2 regions of the Enterobacter bugandensis genome follow, and region 2 is predicted to be linked to the other one. Evidence: predicted binding sites of a transcription regulator. Region 2 holds the regulator's gene; the other holds the start of a gene.
The links. Region 2 encodes PhoB, which activates phosphate uptake and scavenging genes when phosphate is short. Its sites were predicted from a motif close to CTGTCATAAAACTGNCNNAT; they were not measured.

Region 1 (10,717 bases), 1.8 Mb from region 2:
CTGAAAATGCCACACATAAACAGAACTGTACCTCGTTTGACCCAAAACGTGTTATCACACACTATGTTTAATATGGCAAGCCATTTTTAAACATGTCTCGATCCGCCGCACAAATTCGAACTCTGTCTGTAAGGAATTGCACAATTATGCGCTTCTCAAACAGACGGCTATACTCCCTTACACAGACTCAACGCTGCTTGCACAACCGCTGTAATCTAAGACTTTTTTAACATAGCTCAATCATTACAATGCGTCCAGCAGTCGGGAAAAGAAATCTTTGGCGTTGATTGAGTTAGAACAAATTGTGAAAACTTATGCTTAAATCATTGTAACGTGACCGTATTGTTTCAGCCAAAAACGATGTTAATAATCCGCACCCTTCTGTATTAAAATCCATCAGGTAATTAGCAGTGTTATGCACCAAAATAATGAAATTTTTATGACTCTGCATCAAAACAAGGCAAGCAAAACGTTTCGATAAAATTAAAATTTTCCTGACGACGAATACATACACAATATACGCAACAATTCATCGCTTCGTTTATAAGGGTAAATACTCGCCAACTTTCAGTATCCTGAAAGTACTATTAACTGGTGCTACATTATCCAGCGCGTCAGTTAATTCTTTTATGGGGTCATCCAGCGCTTCATCCGCCAGCTCAAACACGCCCCAGTGAACAGGGAACGCCAGCGGGCAACCTAACTGTTGCCACAGCGCAACGGCAGACTGGGGATCCATATGGTGTACGGCCATAAACCATCGTGGAGCATAGGCTCCAACGGGCAATGCTGCAGCATCAATTTTCCCCAAACGTTCCGGTATCATCAGCAGCTCAGGCGAATAGCCGGTATCGCCACTAAACCAGAACCGGTGATGCCGCCCTTCAAAGACCCAGCCGCACCACAATGAGCGATTGCGGTTCCAGAGCGTGCGCATACTCCAGTGCTGCGCCGGTACGGCGGATAATGTTATCCCCTGCCAGGTAAAACTCTGCCACCAGTCGAGCTCAACCACCTGTTTTGCGCCCCGGCGGCGAAACCAGCCGCCCAGGCCTAAAGGAACAAACACACTGACGTCGGGAAAGCGTTTGAGAATGTGGCGAACAGTGAGTTCATCAAGATGATCGTAATGGTTATGCGAGATAACGACCGCGTCAAGCTGGTGCAGTTGATCGACAGAGAGTGCCGGAGGCGTTCTACGCTGCGGCCCTAAGAAAGGAAGTGGAGAAGCGCGCCTTGAAAAAACGGGATCGGTAAGAAGGATATTGCCGTCCAGCTGCAGCAGTATGCTCGCATGTCCGAGCCACCACGCCCCATCCTGCTGCGGCTGCTGAAGATCGGCCGGTTGCCACCACCGCCGGATAAAATCATCGTAGCCGAACGCGGGCGGCTTCGGTAAGCCAGCTGCTTTGCGTTCTTTGCGCCAGCGGTCAAGGTCGCCAGGCTGGTGTCCTGCAGAAGTAGTATTACGAAAACCGTTTGGGGTGTGATGTTTCAGGGAGGGGTCATACCAGGGATTTTTCCAGACCACTGCCACCTCCCGGAATAATACGATTAACGCTCAGCCACCAGGCGGATAAAATCGTCTTGATCGTTGTTCTCGTCAGCGACCGCTTCTTTTTGTGCTTCTTTCTCTTCCGGCTCGTTAGCCTCGCACAGACGACGCAACAGTGCATTCTGCCGTTTTTGCTGCTCAAGCAGCGCTTCCAGCAGTTCGATCTGCTCATTGGTACGTGAACTGGCACGGTTTACGAAAAACCAAATGACCAGCCCCACCAGCAGAACAACCAAAGAGATCGTCAGGGATGCCATATTTAGCAGCCCTGAATTCAGTAACTCACCCATTTCACCACCTCAATAAAAACGTCTATTTTACCACTGGCGCGAAGGAAGGAAATCACCTGAAGAAAAAATGCGTGCTACCACGGAATAAACTTATTGATTGCGCAAACGCCGCTAAAAAACTGTACATCCTGATCGCACATCACGTTGATAGTCTGCGTCCACAACACCACGCACGCTATCAGCACGATAATCAGAATCACCCAGCGTATTTTTTTCACTCCACACTCCGTTTACAGACCTGATATGACCAGGTTATCACGGTTATCTTAAACAAGGACTAACTGTAGCGCCATCAGGCTCTTTTCAGAATCCTGCACTTGTTTCATTACGTAAACCGGTTAGGCTAGCATCATGATAACAATGATAAAGAGGTAATAATGCGCTTAATTATTCGTACAATTGTTGCACTGGCGATACTCTGGATTGGCCTTCTTTTAACGGGTTATGGCGTGCTGGTGGGAAGCACCGAAAACGCCGCAGGGTTAGGCATTCAATGTAAGTATTTAACAGCACAGGGAGTCAGCACGGCGCAGTATCTCCATTCTGATAGCGGGATCATTGGGTTAACCAACTGCCCGGTACTGCGTAAGACCTCCGTCGTGATTGATAATGGCTGAGTCACAGCGTTAACGACGAATAAAAAACGCCGCAAAGATGCGGCGTTTTTTTATGCTAACCGGGGTTAGAACGGATAGTCGTGGTAACCCATCTGTTCAGAAATCTTACGCGCGGCGGTATGCAGAATAGCCACGTACTCGTGCAGGCGCTCTTCCGAGAAGCGAAGCGTTGGGAAAGAGATGCTCAACCCCGCGATCACGACGCCAAAACGGTCAAACACCGGAACGCCAATACAGCGCAGTCCTTCTTCCTGCTCTTCGTTATCTTCGCCGTACCCTTGCTCACGCACCTTGTCGAGCACCGTTAATAACTCATCGGTGTTAGTAATGGTGCGTTCTGTGCTGCGTTTGTACTCCACGCCATCGAGGATCTGTTTAACTTCTTCACGATCGCGCCACGCCAGCAGAACCTTACCGATTGCCGTGCTGTAAAGCGGGTTGCGGCGACCAATGCGCGAATACATACGCAGGTTATACATGGAGTCTATTTTATGGATGTAAACAATACTGTCTTCATCCAGCGCGCCCAGGTGGATAGTCTCTTTGGTCAGGCGGGAGATCTCGCGCATCTGAATATCCGCGCTACGGATCAGATCCACATTTTGCAAGGCCCGGGCACCCAGTTCAAACAGTTTCAGCGTCAGAGAATATTTTTCAGATTCGCCTTCCTGAGCAACGTAACCCAGTGATTTCATGGTTTGCAAAAAGCGGTAAACGGTGCTTTTCGACATCATCACGCGCTGTGACAACTCTGTGATACCAATTTCACGCTCTTCCCCGAGCGCCTGTAAGATGCCAAACACCTTCAGCACGGAAGAAACTGAATCTGGCTGTTTATCCAAATCCGCAATTGCCATTTACCACCTCATAGAGAGTGTTTTATAAAAATCAGAACCGGTTTTTATTATAAATTCCCGTCATGTTACCTGCAATCAATCCGCGTTTACTTCGTTACAAATCTGCGACATAAAACGGTGTTAACGATGCTAAAATAGTTACCCTGAGAATAATTTCACTCTGAGCTATTTATCCCCAATGGAAAAGAACCTTTCCGATGGCCTGCCTTTGCCCCAGCGGTATGGCGCTATCGCTACGATTATTATTGGTATCTCAATGGCCGTTCTTGACGGCGCGATTGCGAACGTTGCCCTTCCCACCATTGCCACCGATCTGCATGCTTCCCCGGCCAGTTCGATATGGATTGTTAACGCCTATCAGATTGCGATTGTGGTTTCCCTGCTCTCTTTTTCTTTTCTGGGCGATATGTTCGGCTACCGTCGGGTATATCAGTGCGGGCTGGTGGTATTTACCTTTACATCACTGCTGTGCGCCCTTTCGGACTCCCTGCATACGCTGACGCTGGCGCGCATCGCGCAAGGTTTTGGCGGCGCGGCGCTGATGAGCGTCAATACGGCGCTAATCCGCTTAATCTATCCGCACCGCCATCTGGGCCGCGGCATGGGGATAAATTCGTTTATTGTCGCGGTCTCTTCTGCCGCCGGGCCAACGATTGCAGCGGCCATTCTTTCTGTCGCCTCGTGGCAGTGGCTGTTCGCCATAAACGTGCCGCTGGGTATCGTGGCCATCTTCTTTGCCCTGCGATTTCTCCCCGCTAACGGCCCGAAAAGCACCATGCCGCGCTTTGACGTAGCAAGCGCGGTGATGAATGCGCTCACCTTTGGTCTGCTGATTACCGCCCTGAGCGGTTTTGCGCAGGGTCAATCCCTGATGCTAACCACCGTGGAGCTTGTTGCCCTGCTGGTGACGGGCTTCTTCTTTGTTCGCCGCCAGCTTTCCCTGCCGGTGCCCTTACTGCCGATCGATCTGCTGCGTATTCCCCTCTTTTCGCTTTCCATCTGCACCTCCGTCTGCTCATTCTGCGCCCAGATGCTGGCTCTGGTTTCTCTGCCCTTCTTCCTGCAAAGCGTGATAGGACGTTCCGAAGTGGAGACCGGGCTGCTGTTAACCCCCTGGCCGCTGGCGACGATGGTGATGGCCCCCCTGGCAGGTTATTTAATAGAACGTGTACATGCCGGTTTGTTGGGCGCGGTGGGGCTGGCCGTGATGGCAACAGGTCTTTTCGCGCTGGCGCTGCTTCCATCATCGCCAGGGGATCTGGACATCATCTGGCGCATGATTCTGTGCGGAGCCGGGTTTGGCCTGTTTCAGTCCCCCAACAACCACACCATTATTACCTCTGCGCCGCGCCACCGCAGCGGAGGGGCCAGCGGCATGTTGGGGACCGCGCGTCTGCTGGGGCAAAGCACCGGTGCGGCGCTGGTTGCCCTGATGTTTAACCTTGCCGGGCAAAACGGCAACCACGTTGCGCTTCTCACCGCAGGCGCCCTTGCCACCCTTGCAGCCATCGTCAGCGGGTTGCGCGTGACCCAATCCGGCGTTCAGGCATAAAAAAAGCCGGGCGGAGTCTTCTCCTGCCCGGCTTATTTAAGCACTTAGCGTTACTTCAGGTATTCCCCACTGCGCAGCGCTTCAATACGTTTATCCAGCGGCGGGTGAGACATAAACAGCTCGCTCAGCGACTTTGATTTGCCGTTGATGCAGAAGGCCATCATGCTGTTCGCTTCCTGCGGCTCATAGCTGGTTTTCAGACGCTGCAGGGCGGCAATCATCTTCTCACGCCCTACCAGCTTCGCTGAACCGGCATCCGCATTGAACTCACGGTGACGGGAGAACCACATGGTGATAATGCTCGCCAGAATACCGAACACCAGTTCCAGCACCATCGATACGGCGAAGTAGATCAGCGGATTACCGTTGCTCTCTTCACCTTCATCACGGTTGCCGCCCATGAAGCCAGCCGCAATCTGCGCCAGGATACGGGAGATGAAGATAACGAAGGTGTTCACCACGCCCTGAATCAGGGTCATGGTCACCATGTCACCGTTGGCGATATGGCTGATTTCGTGCGCGATAACCGCTTCGGCTTCGTCACGGCTCATGTTCTGCAACAACCCGGTGCTCACGGCAACCAGCGACGCATCACGACGGGCACCCGTAGCAAACGCGTTAATATCCGGGGCATGGTAAATAGCAACCTGCGGCATCGCAATGCCTGCCTGCTTAGACTGCTGTGCCACCGTATTCATCAGCCACTGTTCCATGTCGTTACGCGGCTGTTCAATCACTTCACCGCCTACGGATTTCAGCGCCATCCACTTTGACATCAGCAGGGAAATGAAAGAGCCACCAAAACCAAACAGCAGCGCCATAATCAACAGACCCTGAACGCTGCTCGACTGAATTCCCGTCAGGCTTAGCACTAGCCCGAAAACCACCATCACCGCCAGGTTGGTGAGCAGGAAGAGCGCGATTCGCATCATAATTTTCTTTTAACCTCAGTTTAACAAAACGCACTATGCGATTACCCACATCGTATGGGTATTACGGCTATTTTCAAGCATCCGGTGGGCGTAAGTCACCAGAAAGACACAACTTTACACAATTGGAAATCAGCCTGACGGAAGGATGCAGAACAAAAAGAAACAGGCACAATTTCTTGTGCCTGTTGGGAGATTATTTTGCCGGAGCGGGCTGTACGGCAGGCTTCTCTTTTTCCAGATTCGCCAGGTCGAGCGCGATATGCACCGTCTCGTCCAGGTACGGATCCGGCTCCTGGTAATCTTTTGGCAGATCGTCCAGTTTCTTGAGCAGAGGCTTACCTTCTCGCTTGAAGCGATCGTTGATACGCGCCAGACGCGTTGCGTCGTCCTCGTTGTTCTCTTTTTCACGCTGAGCGTAGTTCAGAGAAACAATATTCCGCTTATCTTTCAGGGCATTGAAACGCGCAATGTCCTTCATGATGTACTGGAATTCCGGGTCTTTCGCGATGCGTTCATTATGCGCTTTCAGCAGCTCAGGGCCAAACTGCGTCATATCACCTGCCTTCACGAATGTCGCAGCATTGATGCTGTCCCACGGCAACGCGTTATCTTCAAACTTCTCGCCGGTTTCGGTCTCTTCCGTGCCGGTCGGCATCATGATATCCGGCGTTACGCCTTTACGCTGCGTACTGCCGCCGTTAACGCGGTAGAACTTCTGAATGGTGTACTGAACGGAGCCCAGCGCAGGCCATTCCGGACGCAGCATCTGATCGTAAATACGGTTCAGCGAGCGATACTGCTGAACAGTACCTTTGCCGAAGGTGGGCTCACCCACGATTAGCGCGCGGCCATAGTCCTGCATTGCAGCGGCAAAGATTTCAGATGCGGACGCGCTGAAGCGGTCAACCAGGACCACCAGCGGGCCTTTGTAATAGACCACACCGTCGTTATCAGCATCTTCACGAACTTTACCGTTGTTATCACGCACCTGTACAACCGGGCCAGACGGGATAAACAAGCCTGAGAGCGACACCGCTTCGGTCAGCGCACCGCCACCGTTCGTGCGCAGGTCGATAATGACGCTGCTCACGTTCTGCTTCTCAAGTTTCTGCAGCTGAACTTTTACATCGTCTGTCAGCCCCACGTAGAAGCCAGGGATATCCAGGACACCCACCTTCTCTTTACCCACGGTTTTCACCGACATTTTCACCGCGCGGTCTTCCAGACGGATACGCTCGCGGGTCAGGGTCACGATACGGGTTTTGGTGCCTTTACCGGCAGGCAGAATCTCCAGACGAACTTTGCTGCCTTTCGGACCTTTGATCAGCGCAACCACATCGTCCAGACGCCAGCCAATGACATCAACCATGCTCTGACCGGTTTGTCCTACCCCCACAATGCGATCGCCTACGCTTATCGCTTTGCTTTTGGATGCCGGGCCGCCCGCGACCATGGAGTTGATCACCGTGTAGTCATCATCCATTTGCAGTACCGCGCCAATACCTTCCAGAGACAGGCTCATCTCAGTATTGAACTGTTCGGTATTGCGTGGAGAGAGATAGTTGGTGTGCGGATCGATTTCGTGCGCAAAGGCGGTCATCGCCAGTGAGAAAACATCTTCACTGTTGGTCTGCGCCAGACGGCGAATGGCAAATTTGTAACGACGCGTCAGCGTGTCGCGGATCTCTTTTTCATCTTTGCCGGTCAGCTTGAGGCTTAGCTCGTCGTATTTGACCTTTCCATCCCACAGCGCGTTCAGCTCGGCTTCGTCTTTCGGCCAGGGCGCTTTGCTGCGATCGAGATTAAAGGTGTCGTTGCCGGTGAAGTCCATTGGACGTTCCAGCACTTTCAGCGCGTACTGATAGCGTTCAAAGCGGCGCTTCTGCGACAGGTTGTAGAGATCGTAGAACAGATCCAGCTTGCCTGACCGCAGCTCATCACCCACCTCGGATTTGCGCTTAGCGAACTGCTCGACATCGCTGGCGAGCAAAACGTTATGGCTGTAATCCAGCAAGTTCAGATAGCGGTCAAAGATTTTGGCCGAAAAGGCCTGATCGAGATCGAACTGACGATAGTGCGAGCGGGTAAAGCGAGAGGTTACACGCTCGCTTACCGTCGCGTGCTGCGTCTCTTCCTTGAGTACCGGAATTTGATCAACACGCGTGATATCGTCCACTGCGAAAGCGTGACCTGTTATGGCAAACAGGCCCGCCAGCGCGGTGAGCTTAAAAAAAGTGTTCATGCCAGGCTTGGCCTCCGTTTCAGAACAACAAGTGTTCTGCGCGTACAATCATTGACATACCAGAAGTCAGCTGTACACGAACGCCATCTTTGGTGATTTCCAGTACTGTGGCGTCCATTGCGTTGTTGCCCGCTTTTACCTTCAGAGCCTGACCCACGCTCAGGGCGTTAATGTCAGAAACCGGAGTATGGCGCTGCTCTTCACGAGGCGCACGAGGGGCTTTCGCTGCTGGTTTGTCTGCACGCGGTTTGCGATCGTTATTGTCGTGACGACGAGGCGCAGGACGTGGTTTACGCTCACGACGAGGCGCTTCTTCCTGGCCGTTTGCCGCTGCGGCTTCGCGTTTTTTCGCCTGCTGTTCTGCACGTTGTGCCTGAACGCGTGCTTTGGCTTCTTCCAGCTGCTTGCGCGCGTGTTCTACGTGCTGCTCGTCCAGCTCGCCGCAAGGGTTGCCGTCGAGATCCACGCGGGTCGCGCCCGGTTTGATACCGTACAGGTAACGCCAGCTCGAAGTATAAAGACGTAAGGCAGAACGCAGCTGAGTTTTGCTGAGGTTCATTTCCCCTTCAACACGCGCTACCAGATCCTGAAAAATACCGACTTTCAGGGGACGTGCTTCACCTTCCGCGCTGAAGCACTGCGGGAAACGCTCGGCCAGAAATGCGATAACTTCTTTACTGCTATTCAACTTAGGTTGATTTTCCATGAAATTTCCTGATTACAACGGACGTTGCCAACAAGCGCAGGCATGAACAGGCGTCATTATAATGACGCTATCAGTAAATGCTACGTTATCCGTTGATTATCCTGCGACGCTCGCAAAGAATTTTTGATAATCGGTTGCAGCGAGGACGTTTTCCAGATTCGCCACCAGCTCGCGCAGCCCCTGTTCGTCCTCGGTTGTAAAGCGACTGAAGACCGTACTGTCGATATCCAGAACGCCAATAATCTGATTTTTTACCACCAGCGGCAGAACGATCTCTGAATTGCTGGCAGCATCACAGGCGATATGCCCGTCAAACGCATGAACATCTTCCACGCGCTGAACCTGATTCTCGGCCACCGCGGTACCGCATACGCCGCGTCCTACCGGAATACGCACGCAGGCCAGTTTGCCCTGAAACGGACCCAGCACCAGCGTTTCACCTTCCAGAAGATAAAAGCCAGCCCAGTTCACATCGGATAGCCGTTCGAACAGCAATGCGCTAGTATTTGCCAGAGTGGCTAAGAAGCTGGTTTCACCTGCCATCAATGCCTTAAAATCGCGGTTCAGATCCGCGTAGAATTCTGTTTTGTTCATTATTCAATCACTTAGTTGTCTTACAAAATTACCGCATAGCCTATTAAAATAAGCAATAAATGCGCTCATGCTCAAGATGAATCCGTTCATGAGTTAATATAACGTTCAACAATACTTATTTGCGCGCAGCTGATGGCCTTAAAAACAACCAAAATTACGCCGACAAAAAAGATAACTGTCCATACGGTAAGCGACGCTTTGCCTCGTGCACATTATCAGCGTTGCCCCCAGTGCGATACGCTTTTTATGTTGCCGAAGATGAAATCGCACCAAAGCGCCTTTTGTCCCCGCTGCGACGCTAAAATTCGTGACGGCCGCGACTGGTCGTTAACCCGTCTTGCCGCTATGGCCGTTACCATGCTGCTGCTGATGCCTTTCGCCTGGACCGAACCGCTTCTGAAGCTTTACCTGCTTGGTGTGCGCATTGACGCTAACGTGCTGCAGGGTATCTGGCAGATGACGAGCCAGGGCGATCCTCTCACCGCCGCCATGGTACTGTTCTGCGTTGTCGGCGCGCCGCTGGTGCTGGTTGCAGCCATTGCCTACCTGTGGTTTGGTAACATCCTGGGAATGAACCTGCGTCCGGTATTGCTGATGCTGGAAAAGCTTAAAGAGTGGGTCATGCTGGATATCTATCTGGTGGGCGTGGGCGTGGCATCAATCAAGGTGCAGGACTATGCCTTTCTGCAGCCGGGCGTCGGGCTTTTTGCCTTTATCTGCCTGGTATTGCTCAGCATCCTGACACTGATCCACCTGAACGTTGAGCAGCTTTGGGAGCGTTTTTACCCGCAGCGCCCTGCCACCCGCCCGGATGAAAACCTCCGCGTCTGTCTGGGATGCCATTACACCGGGTTGCCCGACAAGCGTGGACGCTGCCCGCGCTGCCACATACCGTTGAGGTTACGACGCAACAACAGCCTGCAAAAATGCTGGGCGGCGCTGATTGCCTCCCTGGTGTTTCTGTTCCCAGCCAATATGCTGCCGATATCCATTATTTACGTGAACGGTGGCCGTCAGGAGGATACTATCCTCTCCGGTATTATCTCTCTTGCACACAGTAACGTTGGGGTGGCGGCCATCGTCTTTATTGCCAGTATCCTGGTTCCCTTTACCAAAGTGGTGGTGATGTTTACCCTGCTCGTCAGCATTCACTTTAAGTGTGAACAAGGTTTACGTACCCGTATTCTGCTTCTGCGATTCGTCACCTGGATTGGCCGCTGGTCAATGCTGGATCTGTTTGTGATTTCGCTGATGATGTCGCTGATCAATCGCGACCAGCTTCTTGCTTTTACTATGGGACCCGCGGCTTTTTATTTCGGCTCTGCGGTGATATTGACTATTCTTGCTGTGGAATGGCTGGATAGCCGCTTAC
Region 2 (10,717 bases):
GCTGGGCGTAATCTTCCCGGTCGATATCTTCGTTTTGATCGCGCAGCTCGTCGCAGAACTTCAGACGCTTCACGGAACCGTCGTCGCACATCACGAACTGAATGCGCTGCTGCCAGTCGAGCGCCAGTTTGGTGACCACTTTGCCCGCTTCAATGTGTACGGCGATCTCGTCGCTCACCAGATCCTGCTTTTTCGCACGGATCACGCCGCCATCTTCCAGCAGGGCTTTCAGCTCGGCTTCGTCCAGGATCTGGAAACCTTGCGCCGCGGTACCGCTGCGGACCCACTCGGTCAGGGTCAGCTCAATCGGCGTTTCCAGCGCCAGCGGTACGACCGGTAAAGAGCCGATGCTTTTACGCAGCAGGGCCAGCGTATCTTCCGCTTTTTTGGCACTGGCGCAGTCCACCATGATCAGCCCGTTAACGGTATCGATCCACATCATCGTCTGGCTGAAGCGGCTGAAGGCGCGCGGCAGCAGAGAGTGCAGCACTTCATCCTTCAGCGAATCTTTTTCGGTTTTTTTCAGCTTGCGGCCCTGCTCGGCTTCCAGCTTGAAAATTTTTGCTTCAAGCGCCTGCTTAACTACCGGCGTGGGCAGAATTTTCTCTTCTTTGCGGGCGCAGACGATGATTTGACCCGTGCTGCTGGCGTGGGTCAGTGCATCGCTTTGCGAACCCATTGGCGGAACCCAACCGGTTTTCGCCATATCCTGGCTACCGCAAGGGGAAAAGCTATAAGCGGCTAACTGTTTTTCCATCTCTTCTGCGCGCAGCGAAACGTCGCGGCTGAGACGGTAAACCATCAAATTTTTGAACCACAGCATGATAATTTCCACGGCCTTGTCGTTAAATCAGCGGGCATGATAACGAATTGTCGCATCGCTTGCATTGCTAATCGGGAAGCGTGCTTCTACTCTGTTGATAATCAAAATAATGAGGAGAGTCTTGTGCGTATTGGGATTGATTTGGGCGGCACCAAAACAGAAGTCATCGCATTAAGTGAGCAGGGGGAACAGCTGTTCCGCCATCGTCTGCCGACGCCGCGCGATGATTATCACCAGATGATCGAGACGATTGCCCGGCTGGTTGATATGGCCGAGCAGGCGACGGGCGAGAGGGGCACGGTCGGGATGGGGATCCCCGGCTCCATTTCGCCTTATACGGGTGTGGTGAAAAACGCCAACTCTACCTGGCTCAACGGTCAGCCGTTTGATAAGGATTTGAGCCAGCGTCTGAACCGGGAAGTGCGTCTGGCGAATGACGCAAACTGCCTGGCGGTCTCAGAGGCCGTTGATGGTGCAGCCGCAGGAGCGCAGACCGTGTTTGCGGTGATTATCGGTACCGGCTGCGGCGCGGGCGTGGCCTTTGGCGGACGTTCACATATCGGCGGCAACGGCACGGCGGGTGAGTGGGGGCACAACCCGCTGCCGTGGATGGATGAAGACGAGCTTAAATACCGCGCTGAAGTCCCGTGCTACTGCGGCAAGCAGGGCTGTATCGAGACCTTTATCTCCGGCACCGGTTTTGCAACCGACTACCACCGCCTGAGCGGCCAGCCGCTCAAGGGGAACGAGATAATGCGTTTGGTGGAAGAACAGGATCCGGTGGCCGAACTGGCGCTTAGCCGCTACGAAATGCGTCTGGCGAAATCGCTGGCGCACGTAGTGAACATTCTCGATCCGGACGTGATTGTGCTCGGCGGTGGCATGAGCAACGTTGACCGGCTGTACGCCACGGTACCAAATCTGGTGAAACAGTGGGTCTTCGGCGGCGAGTGCGAAACCCCGATCCGCAAAGCCGTCCACGGCGATTCCAGCGGCGTGCGCGGCGCGGCGTGGTTATGGCCGGAGTAAACGCAAAACGGCAACTTGCGTTGCCGTTTTTGATGTTTAGAGGGCCAGGGAGAGGGCACCAGACCGAATCGACCCAACACTCACCCCACCGCAAACTCCCTGTCCAGCCTGCTATACCCCAGTCCGTTGATCTTCTTCACCTTGATCTGCACCGGAATGCGCTCTTTCATCGCCTCGACGTGGCTAATCACCCCGATGGTTTTCCCGGTGGCGTTCAGCGCGTCGAGCGCATCCAGCGCGGTATCCAGCGTTTCACTGTCGAGCGTGCCGAATCCCTCATCCAGGAACAGGGAATCAATCCGCGTTTTGTGACTGACCAGGTCAGAAAGCGCTAACGCCAGCGCAAGGCTCACCAGGAAGCTCTCGCCGCCGGAGAGCGTGCGCGTATCGCGCACCGCATCGGCCTGCCAGGTGTCGACCACTTCCAGCTCCAGCGCCTCGCTGGCCTTACGCTGTAGGAGATAACGGCCGTGCAGGCGGTTAAGCTGCTGGTTTGCGAGCCAGACCAGGTTATCCAGCGTCAGCCCCTGAGCGAACTTGCGGAATTTGTCGCCGGAGCTGGAGCCGATCAGCGCGTTGAGATAGCCCCAGTCGTCGGCCTGGCGCGCAGCCTCTTCAATTTGCAGCATTAACGCCTGCTGATGCTGGCGGTTATCGCTGTCCTGCTTAAGCTGCTGGCGGATCTCGCCCTGATGCGTGGTGTTCTCACGAAGCCGTTGCGCCAGCTGCTGCAGCTGGCTTTGCAGGGTAGACGCATCCGCGTCAAGTTCTTCCGGGCGCAGCGCAAGGTGCGCCTGCAGCTGCTGATTAGCCTGGCCGGAAAGGGCCGCGGCCTGCTGTATCTGGTTTTCCAGCGACTGTTTCAGCTGTTCGAGGCGGCGAATAGCATCGTCATCCAGCAGCGCGGCAAGGAACGCATCCCGATCGGCAAAACAGCTTGCGGAGAGCGCTGCGGTGAACTGCGTCTGCGATTGCTGCAGGCGCTCGCGCTCCAGCGCCTCCTGCTGCTGCAGGGCGGCGAGCTGGCTTTGCAGCGACACGCATTCATTGTGGATGTCGCGCCAGTCATCAGGAATGGCCGGCTCAGCCTCTTCGCCGTGTGTTGCCGGAAGCGTGTCGAGCAGCGGCTTCAGCGCGCTCATGCGTTCCTGAAGCACGCCGTGCTGCGTTTGCTTCTCCTGCCAGTGGGCAAATTCCGCTTCGCGGGCGTGCAGCCAGTCGGCCTCATTGCCCTCTTCGGGAACGCTAAGCGAGAGCGCGAGAAGAGTATGTTCCAGCGCCTGGCGGGTTGCGGTGCGCTGCTGCTGATACTGGCGTTCCTGCGCTTCCTGCTCGTTCAGCTGGTTTTGCAGGTTCAGACGCTGGCTGAGCTGGTAAAGCTGGCGCTCGTAGTGTTCCTGCTCGTTCATCCATGGCGCGATATCCTCCTGAATATTCAAAGCGATATTCAAAGACGCGCACGCCTCCAGCCACGCTTTAGTGAGTGCTTGCTCTTCCTGAGAAAGCGTCTGCGCTTCGTCTGTCTCACGCTGGATCTGTTGAGCCAGAGCATTAACCTGTCCCAGCACCAGCAGGCCTTCCTCCTTAAGCGCGGCGACCTCTTTTTCGAGTACATCACGGCGACGCTGGTTATCCGTCAGCTCAAGCGACCGGTAGGTCTCCACGGCAGGATGCTCGTGGGAGCCGCACAGCGGGCAGGGTTTGCCTGCCTCAAGCTGTGAGCGATAGCTTTCCAGATTTTTAATCGTCGCTTCGCGTTCGCACAGGGCTTTCAGGTCCAGATAGTGCTGGTGTTTCTCTTTGTACTGCTGGCGGCGCAGCGCCAGGGTTTCATTGAGCTTGCTCTGCTCCGCCAGGGCTTTCTGCACGCTTTCACCGTTCTGGCTCAGGCGCTTTTGCAGCGGCTGATAGCGGGCATGCAGCGACGTCAGCTGCTGGCGCAGCGTGCGGGACCGGGACTGCTGCTCCATGGCCGCGCTGACCTCATCCGCCGTCAGCGTCAGCGTATTTTCCGGCATCTCAGCCAGCTTCTGACGTAGCTCAGTCATCCGCGCAGCAAGCGCGACGAGCTGACTTTTGTCACGGTTTAGCTGTGAGAACTGGGCGCGCCAGCCGGCAATTTCCTGGCCCAGCAGACGATAACGCTCATTCTCCGCCAGCCACTGTCCCAGCGCCGTCAGTTCGGCCTGTAGCCGCTCATGGGTACGCAGGGCGGTATTGCGGATCCGCGCGCGCAGTGCGGTTTTGGTCTGTAAGCGAGTATTTACTTCGTTAATTCGCTGCTGGGTTTGCGTCAGACGTGCGGTTTGCTCCTGCTGATGCTCCCAGAGCGGACGAAGCTGGGCGGCGGGCTGGGCAAGCTGGAGTTTTGCCAGTTCCGGCGCCGCGTTCGCCTGCGCCTGTTGCGCCTGCTGCTGCAGGGCGGCAACGCGCTGCTGCTCCCGCACGAGCTCGTCATGACGCGTAAGCCACTGAAAATCTTTCTGTTGGCTTTGCTGCTGGGCCAGCAGAGTTTTCTCTTCGTCAGTAAGTGCCTGCAAACTTTGCTGCAACTGCTGCTGTTGTTCTTCGCTGAGCAGCACGACACCCGCCGCCTGCGCCTCGCATTTTTCCAGCACGCTGCGGGCGGCTTTGTGTTTCTCAAACACCATCGCGGAAATCTGGCCGTAGATTTCGGTGCCGGTGAGTTCTTCCAGCAGTTCTGCGCGGTCGGCCGGTTTGGCATTGAGGAAGGCGGCAAATTGCCCCTGCGAGAGCAGCATTGAGCGGGTAAAACGGCCGTAGTCCAGCCCGGTGAGCGCCGCGGTTTGCTCCAGTTTATCCGACACCTTATCGGCCAGAATCTTGCCATCCTCGCAGCGGGCCAGCTCCACGCGCGGTGCCTGCAAGTTCCCGTCCGGCTGGTTGCGCGCCCGGTTCTGGCTCCAGAATGCGCGATAGGCAACGCCTTTCACCTCAAACTCCACTTCCGCCAGGCACTCGGCGGTATCGCGCGTCATCAGATCGTTTTGCGCCTGAGAGACCTTATTCAGGCGCGGGGTTTCGTGGTAGAGCGCCAGGCAGATGGCATCGAGCAGGGTGGTTTTACCCGCGCCGGTTGCGCCAGTGATGGCAAACAGGCCGTTGCTGGCAAAAGGCTCCGCAGTGAAGTCAATTTTCCACTCGCCCTTGAGGGAGTTGAGATTTTTCAGGCGCAGGCTCAGAATTTTCATGCGTTTTCTTCCTCGTCATTGAGGGCGTGCAGAGTATGGCTGAACAGCTCGTTGAGCCTGACGCGCTTTGCATCATCGATCTCTTCCTGCGACAGTCGGCGCTCGAACACCTCTTCTACGCGCAATTCGCTAAGCGTTTCGCGCTGGGCACCGAGCAGAATTTTCTCGCGCTGCTCGCGGCTGCGGCGCACCAGCAGCACCTCAACCGGCAACTCTTCGGTCAGCGCCTGAATTTTCCGCTGCATATCGTGCAGGTAGTCATCGGTGGTGATTTCAATATCCAGCCAGACGGGCGGGTTAAGCTCAGCGCCGCGCCACTGCTCAAGCTGGGCGGTGATGGCAGCCAGATCGCCCTTCAGCACCGCCAGCGGCTGGGTGACCGGCACTTCCAGCGTCTCGACGGCGCTGAGTTTGCCCTCATCAAAGCTCACCAGATGCACGGATTTGGCTTTTCCGGTTTCATCGAAGCTGAGCGAAATAGGGGAGCCACAGTAGCGGATATGCTCGCAGCCGCCGATGACCTGGGCGCGGTGAATGTGCCCGAGTGCGATGTAGTCCGCGGGCGGGAAGTTTTGCGCCGGAAAGGCGTCCAGCGTACCGATATAGATCTCGCGGACCGCGTCACTTTTGCTGGCCCCGACGGTAGTGAGGTGCCCGGTGGCAATGACCGGAATGGCCTGTTCACCGCGCAGGGCACAGGCTTCCGCGTGCTGCTGGTGATAATAGTCGGTGATGGCCTGCAATAAATGCTGCTGCTTTTCCGCGCCCGATAGTCCCGCCTGGCTTTGCACGATGTCCCGCGGACGTAAAAAGGGAATCGGACACAGTACCGCGCCCGGCGACCCGTCGCGTTTTTTCAGGATCTGCGGCGCGTGCCCGGCGCTGGCGACCACGGTGGTATTGAGAAACGCCAGGATGTCGCGGGATTCATTGAGCGTGGCGACGGAGTCATGGTTACCGGCGACAATCACCAGATGACAGCCGGTCTGCTGCAGGTTCACCACGAAGCGGTTATACAGTTCACGCGCATAGCTCGGCGGCGAACCGGTATCAAAGATGTCACCCGCCACAATAATGGCATCCACCTCGTGCGCCTGGGCCGTTTCCAGAAGCCAGTTCAGGAACGCTTCATGTTCAGCCGCACGGCTTTTGCTGTAAAAATTTTGACCCAGATGCCAGTCCGAGGTGTGAAGTATGCGCATAGGAGATCCGTGGCGAAAAACGATGCGGGCGATTATAAACTGTCAGGGAAAGGAAAATAACCGCTGTAATAAAACAACAGTTTGCCATTTATAGTGGTACTGTTTTTCATAAATCTGTCATAAATCTGACGCATAATGGCGCCGCATTACAAACTTGTAACTTAAATAAGATAAGACAGGGCAAAGTATGGCGAGACGTATTCTGGTCGTAGAAGATGAAGCTCCAATTCGTGAAATGGTGTGCTTCGTGCTCGAACAAAATGGCTTCCAGCCGGTTGAAGCGGAAGATTATGACAGCGCGGTGAACCAGCTGAATGAACCCTGGCCCGATCTGATTCTGCTTGACTGGATGTTGCCCGGCGGCTCCGGACTGCAGTTTATCAAACATCTGAAGCGTGAAGCGCTGACCCGCGACATCCCGGTGGTGATGCTCACGGCGCGCGGAGAGGAAGAGGATCGCGTGCGCGGTCTGGAGACCGGCGCGGACGATTACATTACCAAGCCTTTCTCCCCGAAAGAGCTGGTTGCCCGCATTAAGGCCGTCATGCGCCGTATTTCCCCGATGGCGGTGGAAGAGGTGATCGAGATGCAGGGCCTCAGCCTTGACCCAACGTCACACCGCGTGATGACCGGCGAAAATCCCCTCGACATGGGGCCTACCGAATTTAAACTCCTGCACTTCTTTATGACCCATCCGGAACGCGTTTACAGCCGCGAGCAGTTGCTGAATAACGTCTGGGGAACTAACGTGTATGTCGAAGACCGGACGGTTGACGTACATATCCGCCGCCTGCGAAAAGCGCTGGAACTGAGCGGCCACGATCGCATGGTACAGACGGTCCGCGGCACGGGTTATCGTTTCTCGACCCGTTTCTGAATAATGACAGGAGTGTGACGCGTGCTGGAACGTCTGTCATGGAAAAGGCTCGTCTTTGAACTGATCTTATGCTGTATTCCGGCCCTTCTTCTGGGGGCCTTACTTGGGCATCTGCCGTGGTTTCTGCTGGCGGCGGTCACCGGGCTGTTAGCCTGGCATTTCTGGAACCTGCTGCGTCTCTCCTGGTGGCTGTGGGTGGACCGCAGTATGACCCCGCCGCCGGGAAGCGGCAGCTGGGAGCCGCTGCTGTACGGCCTGCACCAGATGCAGATGCGTAATAAAAAGCGTCGCCGCGAGCTGGGAAGCCTGATCAAACGCTTTCGCAGCGGCGCAGAGTCGCTGCCGGATGCGGTGATCCTGACGACAGAAGAAGGAACTATTTTCTGGTGTAACGGGCTTGCGCAACAGCTGCTGGGCCTGCGCTGGCCGGACGACAATGGTCAGAACATCCTCAACCTTCTGCGTTATCCCGAGTTCACGCTGTATCTGAAAAAGCGTGATTTCACCCGTCCCCACAATCTGAAGCTGAATAACGGTCGCCATCTGGAAATCCGCGTGATGCCCTACAGCGATCGCCAGTGGCTGATGGTGGCGCGCGACGTCACCCAGATGCACCAGCTGGAAGGGGCGCGTCGTAACTTTTTCGCCAACGTCAGCCACGAACTACGCACCCCGTTGACCGTGCTGCAGGGCTACCTGGAGATGATGCAGGAGCAAACCCTGGAAGGCGCGCCGCGTGAAAAAGCGCTGCATACGATGCGCGAGCAAACGCACCGTATGGAAGGGCTGGTGAAGCAGCTGCTGACGCTGTCAAAGATTGAAGCGGCGCCTTCTCTTGCGCTGAATGACACCATTGATGTGCCAATGATGCTGCGCGTCGTCGAGCGTGAAGCGCAGACGTTAAGCCATAAAAAACATCAGCTGACCTTTGACGTCGACAACACGCTGAAGGTGCTGGGCAGCGAGGATGAACTGCGTAGCGCCATCTCCAACCTGGTGTACAACGCGGTAAACCATACGCCGGAAGGAACGGATATCGTGGTGCGCTGGCAGCATACGCCGGCAGGCGCCGAGTTTAGCGTTGAGGATAACGGGCCGGGGATCGCCCCGGAGCATATTCCGCGCCTGACCGAGCGCTTCTACCGGGTGGATAAAGCGCGATCGCGGCAGACGGGGGGAAGCGGCCTGGGGCTGGCGATTGTGAAACACGCGGTGAATCACCATGAAAGCCGTCTTGATATCCAGAGTACCCTGGGTAAGGGAACCCGCTTTAGTTTCGTTATCCCGGAACGATTAATTGCCAAAAAGAGCGCCTGACGGCAGGCGTGTCATTTTACCTTTCCACGGGTCAGCCATCGCTGGCCCGTTTGCTTTGCAGTCAAGCGAAACGCGTGTGAATTTTATACGGTTGGCTGTTTTTTGTTCGCATGATTAGCCATGGGTTTTTCCTATAATTAGCGCATTGTTCTGGTGCGCGTTTTCATACTGGCATATTGTTCTGGTTTTGCGATCCCTCCTTGCCTTTAAACGTTATAAGCGTTTAAATTGCCCCCCAGATACTGTCAGACCGACTGTATTTGCGTGGTAAATCGAAAAACTATTCTTCTCCACGCCAGGACGGGAGCATTTCCCGCTGAAATTGAGCAAATTTTCGGCTGTATCGTCCCGTCAGGGAAATCGAAAAATCTCAACGTTTTCAACACCACATCCACAGGCAGTAAGGTTTTATGACCCATCACTTAAAATCGCGTGACATTATCGCGCTGGGCTTTATGACATTTGCGCTGTTCGTTGGCGCAGGCAACATCATTTTCCCTCCAATGGTTGGCTTACAGGCGGGTGAACACGTCTGGACCGCCGCGTTTGGTTTCCTGATTACTGCCGTGGGCCTGCCGGTACTGACCGTTATCGCACTGGCGAAAGTCGGTGGCGGCGTGGATAGCCTTAGCACCCCGATTGGCAAAGTGGCTGGCGTTCTGCTGGCTACCGTCTGCTATCTGGCCGTTGGTCCGCTGTTTGCCACTCCGCGTACCGCGACCGTTTCCTTCGAAGTGGGCATCGCCCCGCTGACCGGCGACGGCGCGATGCCGCTGTTCATCTACAGCCTGATTTATTTCGCCATCGTGATTCTGGTTTCCCTCTATCCGGGCAAGCTGCTGGACACGGTAGGTAACTTCCTGGCGCCGCTGAAAATTGTAGCGCTGATCGTGCTGGCCGTGGCGGCCATCATCTGGCCAGCCGGCCCGATTAGCGACGCGATGGATGCCTATAAAAACGCCGCGTTCTCTAACGGCTTTGTGAACGGCTACCTGACGATGGATACGCTGGGCGCGATGGTGTTTGGTATCGTTATCGTTAACGCCGCGCGTTCCCGCGGCGTGACCGAAGCGCGTTTGCTGACCCGTTATACCATCTGGGCTGGCCTGATGGCCGGTGTGGGCCTGACGCTGCTGTATCTGGCGCTGTTCCGCCTGGGCTCTGACAGCGCGATGCTGGTTGATCAGAACGCGAACGGTGCGGCTATCCTGCACGCTTACGTTCAGCACACCTTCGGTGGGGCGGGCAGCATGCTGCTGGCGGCGCTGATCTTCCTGGCGTGTCTGGTAACCGCGGTTGGCCTGACCTGCGCCTGCGCAGAGTTCTTTGCGCAGTATCTGCCGCTCTCTTACCGTACCCTGGTGTTTATCCTCGGTATCTTCTCGATGGCGGTGTCTAACCTCGGTCTGAGCCACCTGATTCAGGTCTCTATTCCGGTGCTGACGGCGATCTATCCGCCGTGCATCGTGCTGGTGGTGCTGAGCTTCACCCGTCCGTGGTGGCATAACTCCTCACGAATTATTGCGCCAGCCATGTTTATCAGCCTGATTTTTGGTATCCTTGACGGGATTAAAGCATCAGCGTTCGCTGAAATTCTGCCAGCCTGGACACAGCGTCTGCCGCTGTCCGAGCAGGGCCTGGCCTGGCTGATGCCTACCGTTGTTGCACTGGTTCTGGCGGTTATCTGGGACCGTGCTGCAGGGCGTCAGGTCACATCGAACGCTCATTAATCAACGGCAACAAACTGTTTAACCACGGGGCTTAAGGCCCCGTGGTTTTTTGTTTTTTTCGTGTTGAATGGCAAGATTTAAATGGAAAGCACTAACAAACTTAAACGTGGATTGAGCACGCGCCACATCCGCTTTATGGCGCTGGGCTCTGCTATCGGCACCGGTCTTTTTTATGGCTCGGCAGATGCCATCAAAATGGCCGGTCCAAGCGTGCTGCTGGCGTACATCATCGGCGGCGTGGCGGCGTATATCATCATGCGCGCCCTCGGCGAAATGTCGGTTCACAACCCGTCTGCCAGCTCCTTCTCCCGCTACGCGCAGGAAAACCTCGGCCCGCTGGCCGGGTTTATCACCGGCTGGACCTACTGCTTCGAAATTTTGATTGTGGCGATTGCCGACGTAACCGCATTCGGCATCTACATGGGCGTCTGGTTCCCGGCGGTGCCGCACTGGATCTGGGTGCTGAGCGTGGTGTTGCTCATTTGCGCCGTCAATCTGATGAGCGTGAAGGTGTTCGGCGAGCTGGA

Region 1: a site for PhoB is predicted at 3,411-3,430, ahead of kdgR (DNA-binding transcriptional regulator KdgR). Genes of this name have one in related genera too.

The regions. Positions count from the first base shown of each region.
Region 1 covers NZ_LT992502.1:2,850,069-2,860,785, forward strand. The annotation lists partial or broken gene DG357_RS13860 (DUF2627 domain-containing protein) at 1-17, opposite strand, end outside; gene DG357_RS13865 (MBL fold metallo-hydrolase) at 542-1,531, opposite strand; gene DG357_RS13870 (YebO family protein) at 1,555-1,845, opposite strand; gene mgrB (PhoP/PhoQ regulator MgrB) at 1,920-2,063, opposite strand; gene DG357_RS13880 (YobH family protein) at 2,223-2,462, shown strand; gene kdgR (DNA-binding transcriptional regulator KdgR) at 2,528-3,319, opposite strand; gene DG357_RS13890 (MFS transporter) at 3,498-4,871, shown strand; gene htpX (protease HtpX) at 4,922-5,803, opposite strand; gene prc (carboxy terminal-processing peptidase) at 5,997-8,045, opposite strand; gene proQ (RNA chaperone ProQ) at 8,065-8,751, opposite strand; gene DG357_RS13910 (GAF domain-containing protein) at 8,848-9,345, opposite strand; gene yebS (membrane integrity lipid transport subunit YebS) at 9,478-10,717, shown strand, end outside.
Region 2 covers NZ_LT992502.1:1,057,756-1,068,472, forward strand. The annotation lists gene rdgC (recombination-associated protein RdgC) at 1-823, opposite strand, end outside; gene mak (fructokinase) at 947-1,852, shown strand; gene sbcC (exonuclease subunit SbcC) at 1,933-5,064, opposite strand; gene sbcD (exonuclease subunit SbcD) at 5,061-6,266, opposite strand; gene phoB (phosphate response regulator transcription factor PhoB) at 6,454-7,143, shown strand; gene phoR (phosphate regulon sensor histidine kinase PhoR) at 7,165-8,460, shown strand; gene brnQ (branched-chain amino acid transporter carrier protein BrnQ) at 8,871-10,190, shown strand; gene proY (proline-specific permease ProY) at 10,272-10,717, shown strand, end outside.